DNA from 2 places in the Paenibacillus germinis genome. Region 2 is predicted to be linked to the other one. Evidence: riboswitches for the same ligand, from Rfam matches in the RefSeq annotation. Region 2 holds a riboswitch; the other holds the start of a gene.
The links. Region 2 has a riboswitch for cyclic di-GMP ahead of GC102_RS32025 (PilZ domain-containing protein). Riboswitches for the same ligand answer to the same signal wherever they lie in the genome.
Positions count from the first base shown of each region.

Region 1: it holds a riboswitch for cyclic di-GMP, as region 2 does, so the genes downstream of both, GC102_RS28495 (putative bifunctional diguanylate cyclase/phosphodiesterase) here and GC102_RS32025 (PilZ domain-containing protein) in region 2, are expected to answer to the same signal.

Region 1 is NZ_WHOC01000149.1:221,463-229,605, forward strand. Features, by position in the region: gene GC102_RS28485 (GNAT family N-acetyltransferase) at 1-194, opposite strand, end outside; gene GC102_RS28490 (HAD family hydrolase) at 236-886, opposite strand; cyclic di-GMP riboswitch class I at 1,093-1,185, shown strand; gene GC102_RS28495 (putative bifunctional diguanylate cyclase/phosphodiesterase) at 1,248-3,029, shown strand; gene GC102_RS28500 (MFS transporter) at 3,050-4,381, opposite strand; gene GC102_RS28505 (sulfite exporter TauE/SafE family protein) at 4,577-5,344, shown strand; gene GC102_RS28510 (ABC transporter permease) at 5,484-6,227, opposite strand; gene GC102_RS28515 (ABC transporter ATP-binding protein) at 6,215-6,880, opposite strand; gene panD (aspartate 1-decarboxylase) at 7,129-7,530, shown strand; gene GC102_RS28525 (YheC/YheD family protein) at 7,523-8,143, shown strand, end outside.
Region 2 is NZ_WHOC01000164.1:56,810-64,952, forward strand. Features, by position in the region: gene ychF (redox-regulated ATPase YchF) at 1-477, opposite strand, end outside; gene GC102_RS32025 (PilZ domain-containing protein) at 556-1,290, opposite strand; cyclic di-GMP riboswitch class I at 1,393-1,480, opposite strand; gene tadA (tRNA adenosine(34) deaminase TadA) at 1,759-2,196, shown strand; gene GC102_RS32035 (DUF1697 domain-containing protein) at 2,213-2,755, opposite strand; gene GC102_RS40780 (DUF1648 domain-containing protein) at 2,789-3,286, opposite strand; tRNA gene GC102_RS32045 (tRNA-Arg) at 3,440-3,513, shown strand; gene GC102_RS32050 (MFS transporter) at 3,726-4,934, shown strand; gene GC102_RS32055 (RNA polymerase sigma factor) at 4,995-5,597, shown strand; gene GC102_RS32060 (anti-sigma factor) at 5,594-6,040, shown strand; gene GC102_RS32065 (hypothetical protein) at 6,063-7,265, shown strand; gene GC102_RS32070 (small acid-soluble spore protein P) at 7,535-7,702, opposite strand; gene GC102_RS32075 (hypothetical protein) at 7,703-7,864, opposite strand; gene GC102_RS32080 (hypothetical protein) at 7,886-8,143, opposite strand, start outside.

The DNA of each region.
Region 1 (8,143 bases), on a different contig from region 2:
ATCGTCATTTCCTGATTATCACTGAGCTCAAAGCCAATGATGCCCACTAAGATACCTTCGGATTCATACCCAAACAACCATAGATTAGCATCATTTTCATAACGCTCAATGACAGGTTGCAACGCCTCTGGATCGGGAAAAACGCTGTAACTCAGCAGTTCTTGTATGTCATTTTCTTTTAGTCGGGATTTCACATTTATTAACATCTTTTTTCACTACTTTCGTTTTTCGTTATCTACACATAATCTAACAACTTAAGCAAGCTGTCAACATGCGCTACAGGGGTGATTCCCTTCTCCTCCATCAGATGTCCGCTGGGCCCATAGCTGATAAAGGGAACTCCTGCATCTATGGATGCTTTGCCGTCTATCCACGAGTCACCGATCGATATCCATTCGCTCTCAAGAATTTGTGGAAAATGCTGCTTAGCGGTTAAATATCCGGATGGAGATGGTTTCATGGCATTCATCTGCTCTCTTCCGATAATCAAATCAAAGTATGGATGAATTCCTGTCGTTTCCAGCGCACGTACTGCGGCTTTGTATGAATTATTAGTCACAATAACCAGGACATAGCCCGTCTTTAAAACATTTAGAAGCTCGGAAACCTGGGATTCCAGTCCTGCACCCTCCATGCCTATTAGTTCATGTTGAACAACCATATTCATCACTTCTATATAGGACTCTTCAGGCATCCCATTCGCTTTTACATACTCAATCATGGTTGATGTGGTATGCTCTTGAATCGGAAAACCAACCGGCAATAGATCATTCTCGGTAAGGTAGTCCGCCACTTGCTTTTTCATCATTTGGAAATTAATGCTAGACCTCAGCAGTGTATTATCCATATCAAAAATAATGCCTCGAACTTGGCCTAATTTACTCATTGAACCTCACCTATCCATCTCTAGAACTATAGAAAAATCAAGAAATTAGCATTATTAATTATTTTTAGTTGATTTCGACATAATTCGCTAATTATATGCAAATACCGCTATAGACACGTCATTTTTAACTATTTATAATGAGGCGTATTAACTGGTATATAAGCCTTTCACATCATTAACTAGTGCCTTTTGAACTACATATATGGAATCGTTAAAAGCAAACCATTGGAAACAATGGGACGCAAAGCCATGACCTAAGGCATCCCTAATTGGGATGCTATGGACGACAGGTTACCGAGTCAAGGAGTTCATCCTTTCATTCGGGATGGACTTTTTTATTTATACGAAATGAGGTGGATTCATGCATCATACCCTAACGGATAGTTTTCCTATTTACCTCATATTGCTAACGTTCATTATTTCAATAATTGCTCTTTACATATCCTTTACTAACAAAACAGCACTCAAAGCTTCCCTCTTAGAGTCTGCTATTGATTGTATCATGATGTTTAATTCAAGTGGGAGGATCATTGCGTTTAATCCTGCGGCAGAAGTCCTTTTTGGATACGAACGCAAAGAAGCTTTAGGGCTTACATTAATCGATTTTCTTTTTGAAAAAGATGGCCAGGAGACAACCTTCTTAAATCTGCTGTTTACGGCCAAAGACGAAACGATTATCGGGAAGCGAATCCAATTGAAAGCATTTCGATCGGATGGCAGTGTATTTCCAGCGGAACTAACGATTACGAGCACTACGTATAAAGGAAAGCTTGTCTATACAGCTTATCTTCGCGATTTGACTAAAAAAAAGAAGTCCGATGATATGATACAACAGCTAGCCTACTTTGATCTTCTGACAGGTTTGCCGAATCGCAACCAGTTCAATCAGCTTTTCCATGATGCGTTAAACAAAGCCAAACAACATAATCAGAGCTTAGCTCTACTCTTCCTTGATGTAAATCGGTTTAAGCTCATCAATGATACTTTAGGTCATCCCTTAGGAGATCTCGTATTGCAAAAGTTCTCTGCATTGCTCTCTGAAAGCTTGTTTGCACAAAGCATTGTCTCCAGACTAAGTGGCGATGAATTTGTGATTTTGTACCCATTCGGAAATCGGCAGTCAGCTGCTGAGCAAGCGGAAAAGATCATCCAACAATTGGAAGATCCTTTCCAAATCGACGGGCGAAATGTTTTTGTTTCCACCAGTATTGGCATCTCTTTGTATCCTATCGATGGAGAAGATCCGGAGGTTTTACTGAAAAATGCCGATCATGCGATGTATCTGGCCAAAGAACGTGGTGGAAACCATTATCAATTTTATGAACAGGAAATGAGTGTCATTCATTCGAGGAGAAGCGCATGTGAACAATCCCTCCGGACAGCCCTAGAACATAATGAGCTCTACCTGATGTACCAACCCAAATGTCATATTGCTACCGGCAAAATAATCGGCGTAGAAGCTTTACTAAAATGGGATAGCCACGAGTTAGGAAGCGTCTCGCCGAAGGAATTTATTCCTATTGCAGAAGAATCCAGACTAATTATTTCAATTGGAAAATGGGTACTACAAACAGCCTGCTTACAAATGAAAAAATGGCAAGATGCGGGTATGGAGCCTGTTCCAATTGCAGTCAATATATCGGCTGTCCAGCTTCATCAAGAAGATTTGGTGACCATGATTCTCGAGATTCTCCATCAAAATGAGCTGGAAGCACAGTACTTAGAACTCGAAATCACCGAAAGTGTATCGATGTATAACAGCCTCAGCTGTATGGAAAAGCTTACTGCTTTAAAGAAAGAGGGAGTAAAAATCTCTGTAGATGATTTCGGAACAGGTTATTCTTCTTTAAGTTATTTACATAAATCGCCAGTCGATACTTTGAAAATTGATAAATCAATCGTTCAAGACATTTCCACCAGCATATCTACATCTTCTATCATTAAAGCTATTATGGCCATGTCACATAATTTAAATTTGAATGTTGTTGCCGTAGGTGTAGAAACTCATGAACAGCTAATTCTTCTAGAAAGATTTGGTTGTGAACATATACAAGGATACTTATTCTCAGTTCCACTTACAGCCCAGCTATTTGAAAAGAATTATGTTATCCATGATGCAAATGCTAGTTCAAATGCTTTATGAGAAAAGCCAGAATGCGGAGGTTACTCCGTCTTCTGGCTTTTCAGATTGGACGCCGAACGAATAGCAAACGGCATGGCCAATGAAAGTAAGCTTGCCAAAAGTCCAAATACGAACATGCCGTGAATACCCGTATAAAAGACGCTGGATTTCGTTAGGATTGCCCCCATAATAGTTACGCTGACGGCTGTTCCAATGTTCCGTGCAAAGAGCTGCAGCGAAGTGGAAATCCCCTTCTGGTGCGCTTCAACAAGCTGCTGTGAACCGATTGTAGTAATGGTGAAGATTATCCCATAAGCAAGACCAAGCGTCGTTAGTGCGGTAAATGTGTACCAAAATGGAGAAGCCTCGTGTATGAAATAAAATAAGGCAGCTGTAATGACGAGTATCATATTACCTATGACTAGAAGCCGTTTATATCCATAGCGAAGTACCCATTTTCCACCAGGTATAGCTACGGCCATCCACCCAATGGATGTACTCAGAAGTGCAATACCGCTGACAAACAACGAGTAGCCTTGATTTTGTAAGAAGAGAGGTATGAAGCTGGATGTCCCAAAGAGAGCCGCGCAGCTGAGAAAAGAGCTTGCAATCATAATGGCCACCGGACGATTGCGCAGCAGGTTTAGCGGAACGATCGGTGCAGGATGTCTTCTCTCATATAAAAAGAAAGCCATCATAAATATGCCCCCTAGCGCGCCATACACGTAGCTATAATGCTCAACTGCAGTTGTAAGCAGTAATAAGGATATACCACAGGCAAACAAAATAGCTCCGCCATAGTCGACCACTGCTTTCTTCGGTTGATACACCTCCTTATACGGCTGCAAGGCAAGAAGTGCAACGATACATACCGGTATATTAACGAAAAAAATCCACCGCCAGCTCAGGTAGGTCACGAAGAACGTACCCAATAGAGGCGCTAATATCGCAGATAACCCCCACATCCCTGTGAAATACGCTTGAACTTTACCGCGCTGCTCCACCGGATAAATATCTCCCGCAATGATGGCTGGAAAAGGCATCATTACCCCTGCGCCAATCCCTTGAATCGCTCTGAACAGAATCAGCTGCAGCATACTCTGGGATAAACCGCAAAGCACAGATCCGAATAGAAACAGAAGTATACCTGCTGCATAGATCCGTTTCCGGCCAAACAGGTCAGATAATCTGCCTGCTAATGGAGCTAATACAGTAGAAAGGACCATATAAGAGGTAAATGCCCATGCGTACAGGTCATTGCCACCAATTTCTTTCACAATAATCGGCATTGTGGTATTGGCAATCGTGGTATCGATAGACGACACTAATACCGCCAAAACAATACTCACCATAACCGTTGTTCGATTTTTCATGGATGTCCCCTTCCTAAATGCTGACTTTTTTCACATCCATATATTGTAACTGATTCCAGAATGAATGAATAGCATGTTCAGAGCATGATGAAGTCAATTAAAAGTAAATTAAAATTTCCCTTTACATAATGCTTTTCTATGTAATAAAATTAATCCAATATGGTTAGTGGGTAATTCGATTGGGGACATGACAACATGACTTTAACAGTTTTATTTATGGGTGTATTTGTTGGTTTTATGGTCGGATTGACTGGTGTAGGTGGAGCTTCGCTGCTCACCCCCATTTTGATCCTGATTGGTGTTAATCCTTCAATTGCCGTGGGAACAGACCTGCTTTACAATTCGATTACAAAGCTTTTTGGCACGATTCAGCATTGGCGGCAGAAAACGATTGATTTCAAGCTGGTCAAAATGCTGGCTATGGGTAGTATTCCAGGTGTAATCATAGCCGTAATCTTTTTGAAATTATTCAATTCGTTCTTTCATAATCAAGAGATCATTATTAAGCATGCTCTTGGTTACGTCTTGATTTTGGTAGCGTTTGCTACCTTGTTTAAAGTTTTCTTCGGTCATAAGATCAAAGAAAATCGCTGGCAGCTCAAATCTTTAGAGGAGAAACGAGGACTAACCATCACCATTGGTGCTGTACTGGGTTTTGTTGTCGGACTTACGTCCATTGGATCCGGCTCCCTGTATGCCATTGCGATGCTTTACTTTTTCCGTATGATCCCTGCTCAGCTCGTAGGAACTGACATCGCTCACGCTTTCTTTCTTGCGACGACTGCAGGTATTCTGCACGCAAGTATGGGAAATGTGAATTATACACTTGTCCTCAATCTTCTCATCGGTTCCATTCCCGGCGTCGTTATCGGCAGCATGCTCTCTGCCAAGGCACCGACCAATATTCTACGCACGATTATTGCCAGTCTGGTATTAATTAGCGGCCTTAAATTAATAGGATGAAACGGAGCTAAGGCTCCGTTTTTATTTCCCTAAAACCGATAATCGATACAAAGAAGCATCCGATTAAGTTTACTCGGATGCTTCTTGTTGTACTCATAACATGTCGTTTTGTGCGGTTCCCCGGGAAATATCCGTCCCTTTACTTCAACGTCATTTCCCGAGTAAACCACAATTTATAGCTAAGTATGCTCAATATGATACTTGTAATAGCCGCTGCTGCTGTGAAGGCAAACAAAATCAACATTTGATACCGAACCGCCTCCACAGGATTTGCGCCTGCGATAATCATCCCCGTCATCATTCCAGGAAGCTGAACGAGTCCAACAGTTTTCATTCCGTCAATTGTCGGAATCATGCTGGCCTTCACAGAGCGCTGCAGTGCTTGCTGAATAGCCTGTCTAACCGAAGATCCGAGAGCTAGCAGCGCTTCAATTTCCCCGCGCGACGATTGCACCTCACGATTCATTTGATTTAAAAACAATCCACAAACAATCATCGAACTACCAATTGTCATACCGCTTATTGGGATAATGAATTGGCTCGTTGGCTTGATAATATGTAAACCAAGCATGAGTGACATTGTTAACGTTTCTGTTACAGCAATTGCAGCAGCTATTCTCCAATATATCCCCTTTAATCCTTCTCCGCGTTTGCCCGCATTGTGTGTAGCAATCAGAATCATAATCGCAATGATAATAAAGATGAGTCCCCAATGCTCCGTTTGAAATATAAAATGAAGCACATACCCAATGAATAACAACTGCAAGGCTCCACGAATGGTTCCCACGGCAATGTCCTTCTCAAGCCCAAGCTTCTGCCATTTAGATAAGGCCACCGTAATCATGACAAAGGTCAATGTAAAGCCTAACGCTAGGGTAGACACGTTGAATCCATCCCCCCATCGATTGAGAATGAATCCGTCCATTCAACTGTTTCTTCTGGTACAGATTCAGTTAATGATCCACGATTCAAATACCAGAATCGATTGCCTACCCTTTTGGCTTGCTCCATTTCATGCGTCACCCAAATAAGCCCGCCTCCCCGCTCTTCAAGCCAATTCATCAGGGTATCTTCTACTGCCTGCTTGCTCTGTGAATCAAGCGCAGAAGTCACTTCATCAAGTAAGAGAATATCCGCTCCTAGCAGCATTGACCGCACTAGTTGAACCCGCTGCTTCTGTCCTCCAGATAAATCTGCCGCCTTCTGAGACCAATTTAGGTCACCGAGCCCAACCTGCTCCATCAAGCTAAGCGCTAATGGTTTATCGAAATTACGCTGATGCAGTTTACTCGCCAAAGCTAGGTTGTCAGCGACCGTAGTAGGAAGCATAACCGGCTGCTGGGGGACATAGCAGACCTTCTTCCGCCATTCACTTGGTCCCCAGCTCGCAGCAAGTCGTCCATGCAAGGATATGCTTCCGCCATCCATGCTTTCTAAGGTGGACAATATCCGAAGCAGTGTACTCTTCCCCTGGCCGGAAGGACCTAGAATCGCAATACGATCCTTGGGCAAGACGTTCGTATTTATTTGCTCCATTAAAGGCGTCAGGCCTTCGTTTGGATGCTTCTTATGTAGATTTTCAATAACCAGAATAGGCTGCAGAACTTTTCACTCCCAACTACCCAAGTTTTACATATATCCGTTTAATTAGTATATCACAGCCATAATTCAACGTGGCATTAACCTATTTTTCGTTGGAAATAGGCTTTAGCCTACACCAGGAGACTGACCTTAGTCATACTTTGTGATGAATACCCAATGTGATGATAAAGGAGCTACTGCATATGCAGCGACTTATGTGTAAAGGGAAGATCCATCGTGCGACGGTAACGGAGGCCGATTTGGATTACGTGGGAAGCATTACCATAGATGGTTTATTGATGCGCAAAGCGAATATTTTACCCTATGAAATGGTTCAAGTCACAAGCCTGCGAAACGCCACCCGATGGAAAACATACGCGATACCTGCGCCGGAAGGCTGCGGCAAGATCGGTTTGAATGGTCCCCCTGCCCACCTCTTTGCTCCTGGCGACCTTGTTATTATTCTTAGTATGGGACTTATGAATGAAACAGAAATTAACAACCTCAAACCTCAAGTGGTTTTCGTTGATGAACGAAATCAACTCCTCCGGGTTGAAGAACATGATCTAGTTATTCTCAAACAAGAAATGAAATCCAATGACTAAACTAAACACAAGCAAATGGACCAAATATAAGCTGCTGCGGAAATCGTCTAAACTTAATGTGAATCTTCCAGAAACAGCATGGCTGCGAAAGAGCTCTTTCTGGCGCATGATAAAAAAATACCGTGAGCTCATCATTAAACCGACTGGGAGCTATGGGGGCAATGGTGTCATTCGGATCAAAAAGATGGCTCCTTCCACATATGAGGTACAGGATGGCGCTACGAAGAAAATTTTTACACAACAAAGCCAATTAAACGCCTATATCAAAAAGCAAGCAAGCAAGAACAACATCATTCAGCAGCGAATTCCGCTTGCCACAGTGAACGACCGCCCTTTTGATCTTAGAGTGATGGTGCAGCGCCGCCTCAAATCTCCTTGGGAAGTGACCGGAAAACTGGCCAAAGTGGCCGGGAAAGGCTTTGTCGTAACGAATATTCGCCTGAGCAGCGGCAAGGTCGTATCCGTGGAGCATGCTCTCAAAAATTCGGCGCTCAAAACGATGCGGGCTGCCGACCTCCTCTCACAGCTCGATAAAGTTGCTTTACAAGCCGCTCAGAAACTAGGTCCTTTTTATCCTTGGGTGCGTACGATGGGGATTGATATGGCTTTGGAC
Region 2 (8,143 bases):
AACAACCTTTTTGTCGCCGCCCTTGAGGTTTTTGCGTGAACGCTCGATCTTCTTCTCTACCGACTCAATATCTGCCAAAATCAATTCAAGATTAATCGTTTCGATATCGCCGATCGGGTCAACTTTACCGGAAACGTGAGTAATATTATCATCTTCAAAACAACGAACAACATGCACAATGGCATCCACTTCACGAATGTGTGCCAAAAATTTATTTCCAAGCCCTTCGCCTTTGCTCGCACCCTTTACTAAACCCGCAATATCAACGAATTCAAAGGCTGTCGGGACAATGCTCTTAGGCACAACGATCTCTACCAGCTTCTGCAATCTCTCGTCTGGTACTTCAACTACCCCAACATTCGGATCGATCGTACAAAACGGATAATTCGCAGATTCTGCCCCCGCCTGTGTAATTGCATTAAACAATGTCGATTTTCCTACGTTCGGTAGACCGACGATACCTGCTTTCAAAGCCATTGTAGTTACAACTCCTTAATTTTCGAAAATCATCCTTCTTATTATATAGCACTTGGAACTCAAAAAAAAGCCTGAAGGCTATTGATTCGCCGCAGACTTTTTTTCCGTTGCTTTTTTAAATTGCGCTTCCCGCTTCTGTACGAAGTAAGTTTCGATCTGATTCGTAAGGATAAAACCCCTTAGCGCATTGGTTTTTTCCTGCGGAATGTCGATATAACTAGCCCCATAATAGAAATCATTTTCAACCTTTTCTTTTCTTACAATTTCCATCGAACAAGTCATCGTAAAGCCCAAATCCAGCTCAACTTCGAGGTGGGAATGCTTTTGAACGATCTTATCAACCATAGAATTATCATTAATGGTAAATCCTAAGCCGTTAATGGATATATTTTTGATTGAAATACCAAGTGGGTTTTCAAAGTGATGTTTATTCCTTTTATTCATATCCTGAAGTCCGAATAAGAGACCTGTATGTTTCACATCCACACGAGGGAATTCCCTTTTTTCTGCAAATTTCTTGCGATTTTCAGGTGGATTAATGACAATGACGGAGCCGAATTCTTTGGCAACAACGGTTGTATTCATCACAAACAAGCCGGATTTGGTATAAACCGTCATTTTCGCTTTATCACCAAGTTGAAAGACATCGTATTCCGGTAGTTCCACCTCAATAATGTCTCCGAGTGCATAAGTTAGTACGCCAGTGGCTACGAAATCATCCTTTCCCAATACAGCCTTACTATCGATTAGTACATCAGCGTCATATCCCTCCTTGCTTCCGTAATATTTCATGATGTTATACCCGTTGGCCATTATAATTAACACCTCTCCCTTTACCCAAGTTATTCCCTATATAAAAATAAACTGCCCCTTATGAAGGAGCAGCCTATTACCTTAATCAAGAAAGCATCGATTTTCGGTAACCAGGCTGCCATAGTTCCAAAGGAACCGTAGACCCTTAGCTTTGCGTCCTTGCTTTTCAACAAGTTTGCCATTTTCGAACCTTGCTATTTACTTCTACCTATCACGTTCTATATGGTCTAAAAGACCTACTAATATCTATCATTATACCTAGCACAGTTGCTATTATCAACAAAATTCCTTGCATAGCTGATCATTTTGTTGTATGTAATGTAGAAAGATTAAATATCCACAGCTTTTTAAGTTATCCACAAAGCTATCCACAGGTTGTTAACAACGGAATGAATGTTCGATTGTTATGCACATGTGGATAAAAATATATTAGCGAGGTGTCCCCCTGTGGATGAACATATCCCCTGGATGAAAGAAGCGATTCAAGAGGCTCTCAAAGCCGAAGCTATCCGAGAAGTACCGATTGGAGCGGTCGTTGTCCACCAAGGTCAAATCATCGGCCGCGGCTACAATTTGCGTGAAACAACCCTAGATCCTCTCGCTCATGCCGAAATGATCGCCATCAAACAAGCGAGCGAACATCTGGGGGCCTGGCGGCTTTTGGATTGCCAGCTCTACGTCACCCTAGAGCCTTGCCCAATGTGTGCGGGTGCGATTGTCCAATCGCGGATTCCTCAGGTCATCTACGGCACCATTGATCCGAAGGCCGGCTGTGCCGGAACGCTCATGAATTTGCTGCAGGAGGACCGGTTCAATCACCGAGTCGATGTCATTAGCGGCGTTTTGCAAGAAGAGTGTTCAACGATGCTTACCCAATTTTTCCGTAAATTACGCGGTAAAGCTTAGAAGTCCTGCTTTACTTCTAACTCTGCATCGCCGATGCCAACTCAGCCAGTTTGTTCATCGTATTCCAATTGCGTGTTGTCGCCGTATCCCCAAGCTTCTGGATATTGCTCGCAAGTTTCGAATCCAGAACGCTTTGACGAAATAGATAATAAATCTCACGCCCATTGATCTGGAATTCATCGACATCGCTTACTCCTTTGGATAAGATGTCGGCGGTTTGTTGCGGAGGATATTCCGATAGCACAGAAATTTGTATCGTTTCGCCTTCTAATAAAGCATCCACTTCATATGGACAAGTCGCAAGAATCTGCGCCAGCTCCTCTACCGTACGCAAAATGACGGAAGGTGAAACGCCTACAGCTTTGCTGATCTCCTGCTCGATACGTTGGCGCAGCGGTTCCACCGCCTCCTCCGACATGAACAAGACATTGCCACTTTGCAAATACGTTTGCACCTTAGCAAGTCCCGCCACTTCCAGTGTCTTTTTCAAATCCGCCATCTTGATTTTGTTCTTTCCTCCTACGTTAATACCACGCAGAAAACCAATGTAAACTTTCATTTCGGCATCCTCTTCCTTTGATCTAATTATGCATTACTTTAGTTTGATGGATCGAATGAAAAAGAAAATAACCGTACCCAGAATTAAAAGCAATACAATGCTAAATATCCATATATTTAAAGCAACACTATTTCCCCTTGCAATTTGGATAAGGGTCCATTCGACATACCCAAACAACACAACGATCAGCATCTTTAAACAGTTCATGAATAAGCGTGCATTACCATATTGCCAGGTGGCATTTTCATTCGTAATTTTGTAAGGATAATTAAAGGTATGGGGATATTTGCTTAAGACAGTTAAACCTATATAGAGGATCAAGGTTATCACTGGCAGCAGAAAAAGACTGAATTTGTTTCCCCAACCGTCCTCTTTCCCTTGACCGTTAAAATGTATGGGTATTCTTTCTGGTATCAGGGTCCAGACATAGGCTAAATATCCGAAAGTACACAAAATGACTAGGATGGATACTCCATCTAGAATTTTTTCTGTTATTGTTTTTGAAATTATGAATACAGGTCGTTTTTCCAAAATGACACTTCCTCTCTATTCAAAATAAAGGAAATTAAAGTTAATCCCTAACCTATTCTTCATTTCAAATGAACATTCCTTGTCCCGAAGAAAAACCACCCTACTCAAAAGGTTGCGCCACGAAAGCCTTCGTGCTATCATAATTCTTGCCATGCGCCCGTAGCTCAGCAGGATAGAGCAACAGTTTCCTAAACTGTAGGCCGGATGTTCGAATCATCTCGGGCGCGTATACGAAACACCAAACAGAGCCACCTCAAACAGGTGACTCTTTTTTTACGTACTATTTCAATTTACAAGGCACATTCATTTCCACCCATTGTCTTTTTTTTGCAAACATCCAATCATAGCCTTGCTGCAATCGATGTTCTATAATAAAACGATAGATTTATTAGTCCTCATTTCGATTCAAGAACTTAATCCGAAAGGAGCTCCCTCTTCGATGACAAGCATCAAAGCTTCATCCTCCTATCGCATTCCGCTCTTTTGTATAGTCACATTGCTGTTCTGGATGTCGATGTATACGAGCGTTCCCATTATGGCGCCTTACGTAGAATTCCTTGGCGGGAACCACCAGTTGGCCGGATGGATTGTCGGCATGTACGGGATCTCCCAAATGCTGCTGCGAATTCCCGTAGGTATCATGTCAGACCGGTTTCATAAGAGGAAGCTATTTATTACCTTTGGCCTGCTATTCACGGCTATAACCGGTTTAGGACTATGGATCACTCATGATTTCACATGGATCCTTATTCTCCGAGCACTGGCAGGCGCAGCCGCGGCAACCTGGGTTGATTTCACCGTATTATTTACGAGTTACTATAAGCATGAAGATTCAACGAAAGCGATCGGAACGATCTCCTTCTTCAATTCACTTGGGCAGGTTTTCGGTATTCTCGGTGCAGGGTGGGCGGCAGATTCCTTCGGCTGGGAGGCCGTCTTCATTTTGGGAGCTGTGCTTGGCTTGCTGGGGATGATTGGATCCCTTTTCCTAGTAGAAAAAGTTGAGCTCGATGCGCCTAAAATTACGATGCGCGGTATCAGTGACGTTGCGACAGACCGTACGCTGCTGTTCGTTTCCTTACTCGCTATCTTGTCGCAAGTCCTCATATTCGCAACAGTTTTCGGATTTACGCCCGTTTATGCAACCCAGCTTGGAGCTGATAAATTCTCCTTGTCGATGCTCTCGTTATTTGCCAACGTACCGGTAGCGCTAGCGTCCTTATTTGGCGGGCGGCGATGGGCTGTCCGGTACGGGGAGAAACGCATGGTTGTATGGGGTTTTATTCTTATGGGGATATTTACATTTACGATTCCTTTTACGCATCACCTTTGGGTGCTGATGGTTACACAGGCTTTTGCCGGCTTTGGTCGCGGTCTTTCTTTTACCTTACTCATGGGGATGAGTATTAAACATATGCCTGCGGATAAGCGGGCGACGGCAATGGGCTTTTTCCAAGCTATTTATGGATTAGGCATGTTCATTGGACCCGTTCTTATGGGTATAATCGGCGATTGGTTCTCTCTAAATCAGGGATTTATTGTGCTGGGTGTACTTGGCGTTTTGAGTGCACTCCTATCTCAATGGTTCGTACAAATTACGCCTTCTAAGCATCAAGCTAAACCTAGCTGTTCTACTGCTGCACTTTAAAATAGGGAACGGATCTTGAAGATTCGTTCTTTTTCTTTTTGAAATCGTGCAGGGGTACCGGTGATTGCCTTCGTCTATTCATGCGGAGAGGAGGAGAAGCATATTCAGGAACAAGCACTCGTAAAGCGCATATTGAATGGCGATGAGGCCGCATTCCGTGAGCTTGTAACAACATATCGTCACTATTTGTTCCAAACGATCTATGCCATTGTACGCCACGCTAAGGATGCCGAAGATTTATCACAGGATGTTTGGACCCGGATATATTTCTCCCTCCCTCAGTATCAAATGAAGGGTCTGAAAACCTGGATGACTCGCATCGCGGTGAACCGGGCTATCGATTTCAAACGATCGGCCAGCAGACGTAGGGAAGAAATGACGGCTGAAATGGAGGAACCCATCCAATCCTCTAGCTCCCATCCTTATTCTGAGCATGGTGTGGAACATGAAGTGATGCTAAATGAGACGACTGAGCTCGTGCGTAAGAAGCTTCATCAAATCCCTGCCAACTATCATGAAGTATTAACGGCCTACTATATTCATCATCAGTCATATCAAGATATTGCCAATGCTCATGGGGTAACAGTCAAAACGGTAGAATCCAAGCTTTATAGAGCCAAGCAGTGGCTTCGTAACCATTGGAAGGAGGAGGAATTCTTGTGAACCATTATAATGAACAAGCGTGGAAGCAATATGTGGAAGAGCGACTGTCACCCGATCATTTAAGTGAGATGGAGCTTCACCTGTATCAGTGTGATGAATGCTTGACGATGTATATGACATGTTTGGAACAAATGGAAACTGTACTGCCAATCATGGAAAGGGATACGCAAGAGTATGTGGATGCCATCATTGCTCGTACAACAGGAACTAAGCGCTCTTGGTACCACTCAACTATGCTGCATTATGGTATTGCGGCTGCGGCTACACTCATCCTGGTTGCTATCGGCTTCTTTCACGGAATTTCGCAGGAATTGGACTCTGTAGGTTCATTTAAACCTGCTAACTCTATAAATACCTCTTCCTCCCTACAAACAGATAAACCGATATCGGACCAATTGTTAAATAAAACACTGACGTGGCTAGACACGTTACAAAATAAATAAAAACAAGGAGGTTACACCCTTAATGCCTAATAAAAGCAGCCTAGTCGCTTTCCTGCTGTCCTTCATACCTGGAGTAGGCCATCTATATATGAACCGCTTATTCCGCGGGCTCCTATACGGTGGTGGGTTCTTTGGATCGTTATTCCTTATCTTCGTGGGAGTCGCTTTTTTACACGCCCCGGATGACTTCCTGATTTTTATTGCCTTGCTGGCTGCCTTGACATGGGTTGTGAATATGCTGGATATGATTATCTTCCTGCTGCGCTCACAGCCCTATCGCCTGCCTAGCTCTTACGGGTCTGAGGAGCATAGCCAGCATGAGCAGCCTTCCTGGGACGCGAATCCTTATTCCACTCGAATGGCTAGTCAACAAGAAAAAACAAAAATTATGCTGCTCTCCTTCATCCCTGGACTCGGCCATTATCAGCTTGGGTTGATGCATAGAGGTCTTACGGCGATGGTCTCCTTCTTTGGTGTTGCGATATTAGTATTCTTCGTCACCATCATGACGCATAACGAAGGCTTTGTTGCCTTTTTGTTGGCCTTGCCAGTACTGTGGTTTTACACAATGTTTGATGCACTGAAGCAACAGGGGAATAAACAAGCGGGGTTAGAGCTTATAGATCGCAGTATTTTCGAAGACTTCCACTTTGGGGATGACTATGGGCGCAAAAACCGGACATTGGCAACAATTATCGCCATTTTTCCAGGTGCAGCTCACTTGTACCTCTCTATGACGAAACGCGGCGTCCAGCTAATGGCGATCTTCCTTTTCTCCATTTATATATTGGATGTACTCCGATTGTCTCTGTTTTTATTTTTGATCCCGATTCTCTGGTTTTTTAGCTTTTTTGATGCTTTGCAGAGCATTACGAAGTACGAAAATGGTACCCTAATTGACAAACCAATCATCGAGAATTGGACGGCTTATCAACGACCCATTGGCATGGTTTTGATCTTACTTGGCAGCTACTATGTCTTAAAAGATGTTGTTGTCCAATTTATGTATCAAATTCTACCTAGCGCAAGGAATTACATGTATTTAATTACAAATTTCAGCCAAACCCTCATCGTAGCCCTGCTGCTGATCGGTGGCGGCATACGTTTGTTATTGAACCGCAAACAACACGTTTCAACGTTTACTGATGAAGCTCATTCGGGGCCGCACCAATCGAATCCAATGCCTCAACACTATCTAGAAATCGACGAAAAAAAGAACCCCTAAGGGTTCTTTTTTGTCGGTGTTGATTGATTTCTTTAAAACGTGTTACACGTAAACCTTAGGAAAATCTGCTTATAAAACACGGTAAGTGTCTTTGGCACATCCCCTCCAGCCTGATTATAACAGGTAGAAAAGTCCTCTATGCAACGGTTGTTTCCCTTTCGCTAAACGCTCCAACGGAACCACACCTCTCTGCTCACCGACAAGATATAGTATGTCCGGCTCTCCGGTTTTTAAACATTTTGTAAAAATTTTTTTTCTAAAACGATTATTTAATGCCCGTGTCCCTGGCCTTCCCCATGAGTACCCCTAGAATGATTCTGATTCTTCACTTTTTTGGAGCCTGATAATGGCTGAGGACTATTATTACGATCACTATTTTTTACTGAACCGTTTTCTACCAGACTATCCCCGGCGGAATAAGATCTCTGTTTAGCCATCTAGTGGTTTCCCCTATTCTTATCATGGTTTACTGCATCTTGATGTCTATTATCATTGACTTGCTGCTGCACTTGCTGAGCCTGATGGCTGTTAACAGGGCTAGCTTCAAAATCTTTGGCTACATTCTGCAAATTTTTATCAACCGCTCTTTGTCTTGTCATTGTGAACTCCTCCTTCGCCCTTTAAGCGTGTGTTACTCTCTGCAAGGCTTGTGCGCATTCATGGATATGGCGAATGTAATCATCCACCATAGTCTGCACAATTTCGCTGGTCTCATCAATGTGTGTTGTGCCCTGCTGCACATCAGTCAGTTCAACCCTAACCTCTCTGTCGTCCACGTAGGTGACTTTAAAATCGATTGTATAGCCCGTATGCCCTGACGCCATAATATGAACCCTCAGTGCCTGAGGATCGGCCTCATCGGCCCATACACGCGCCTG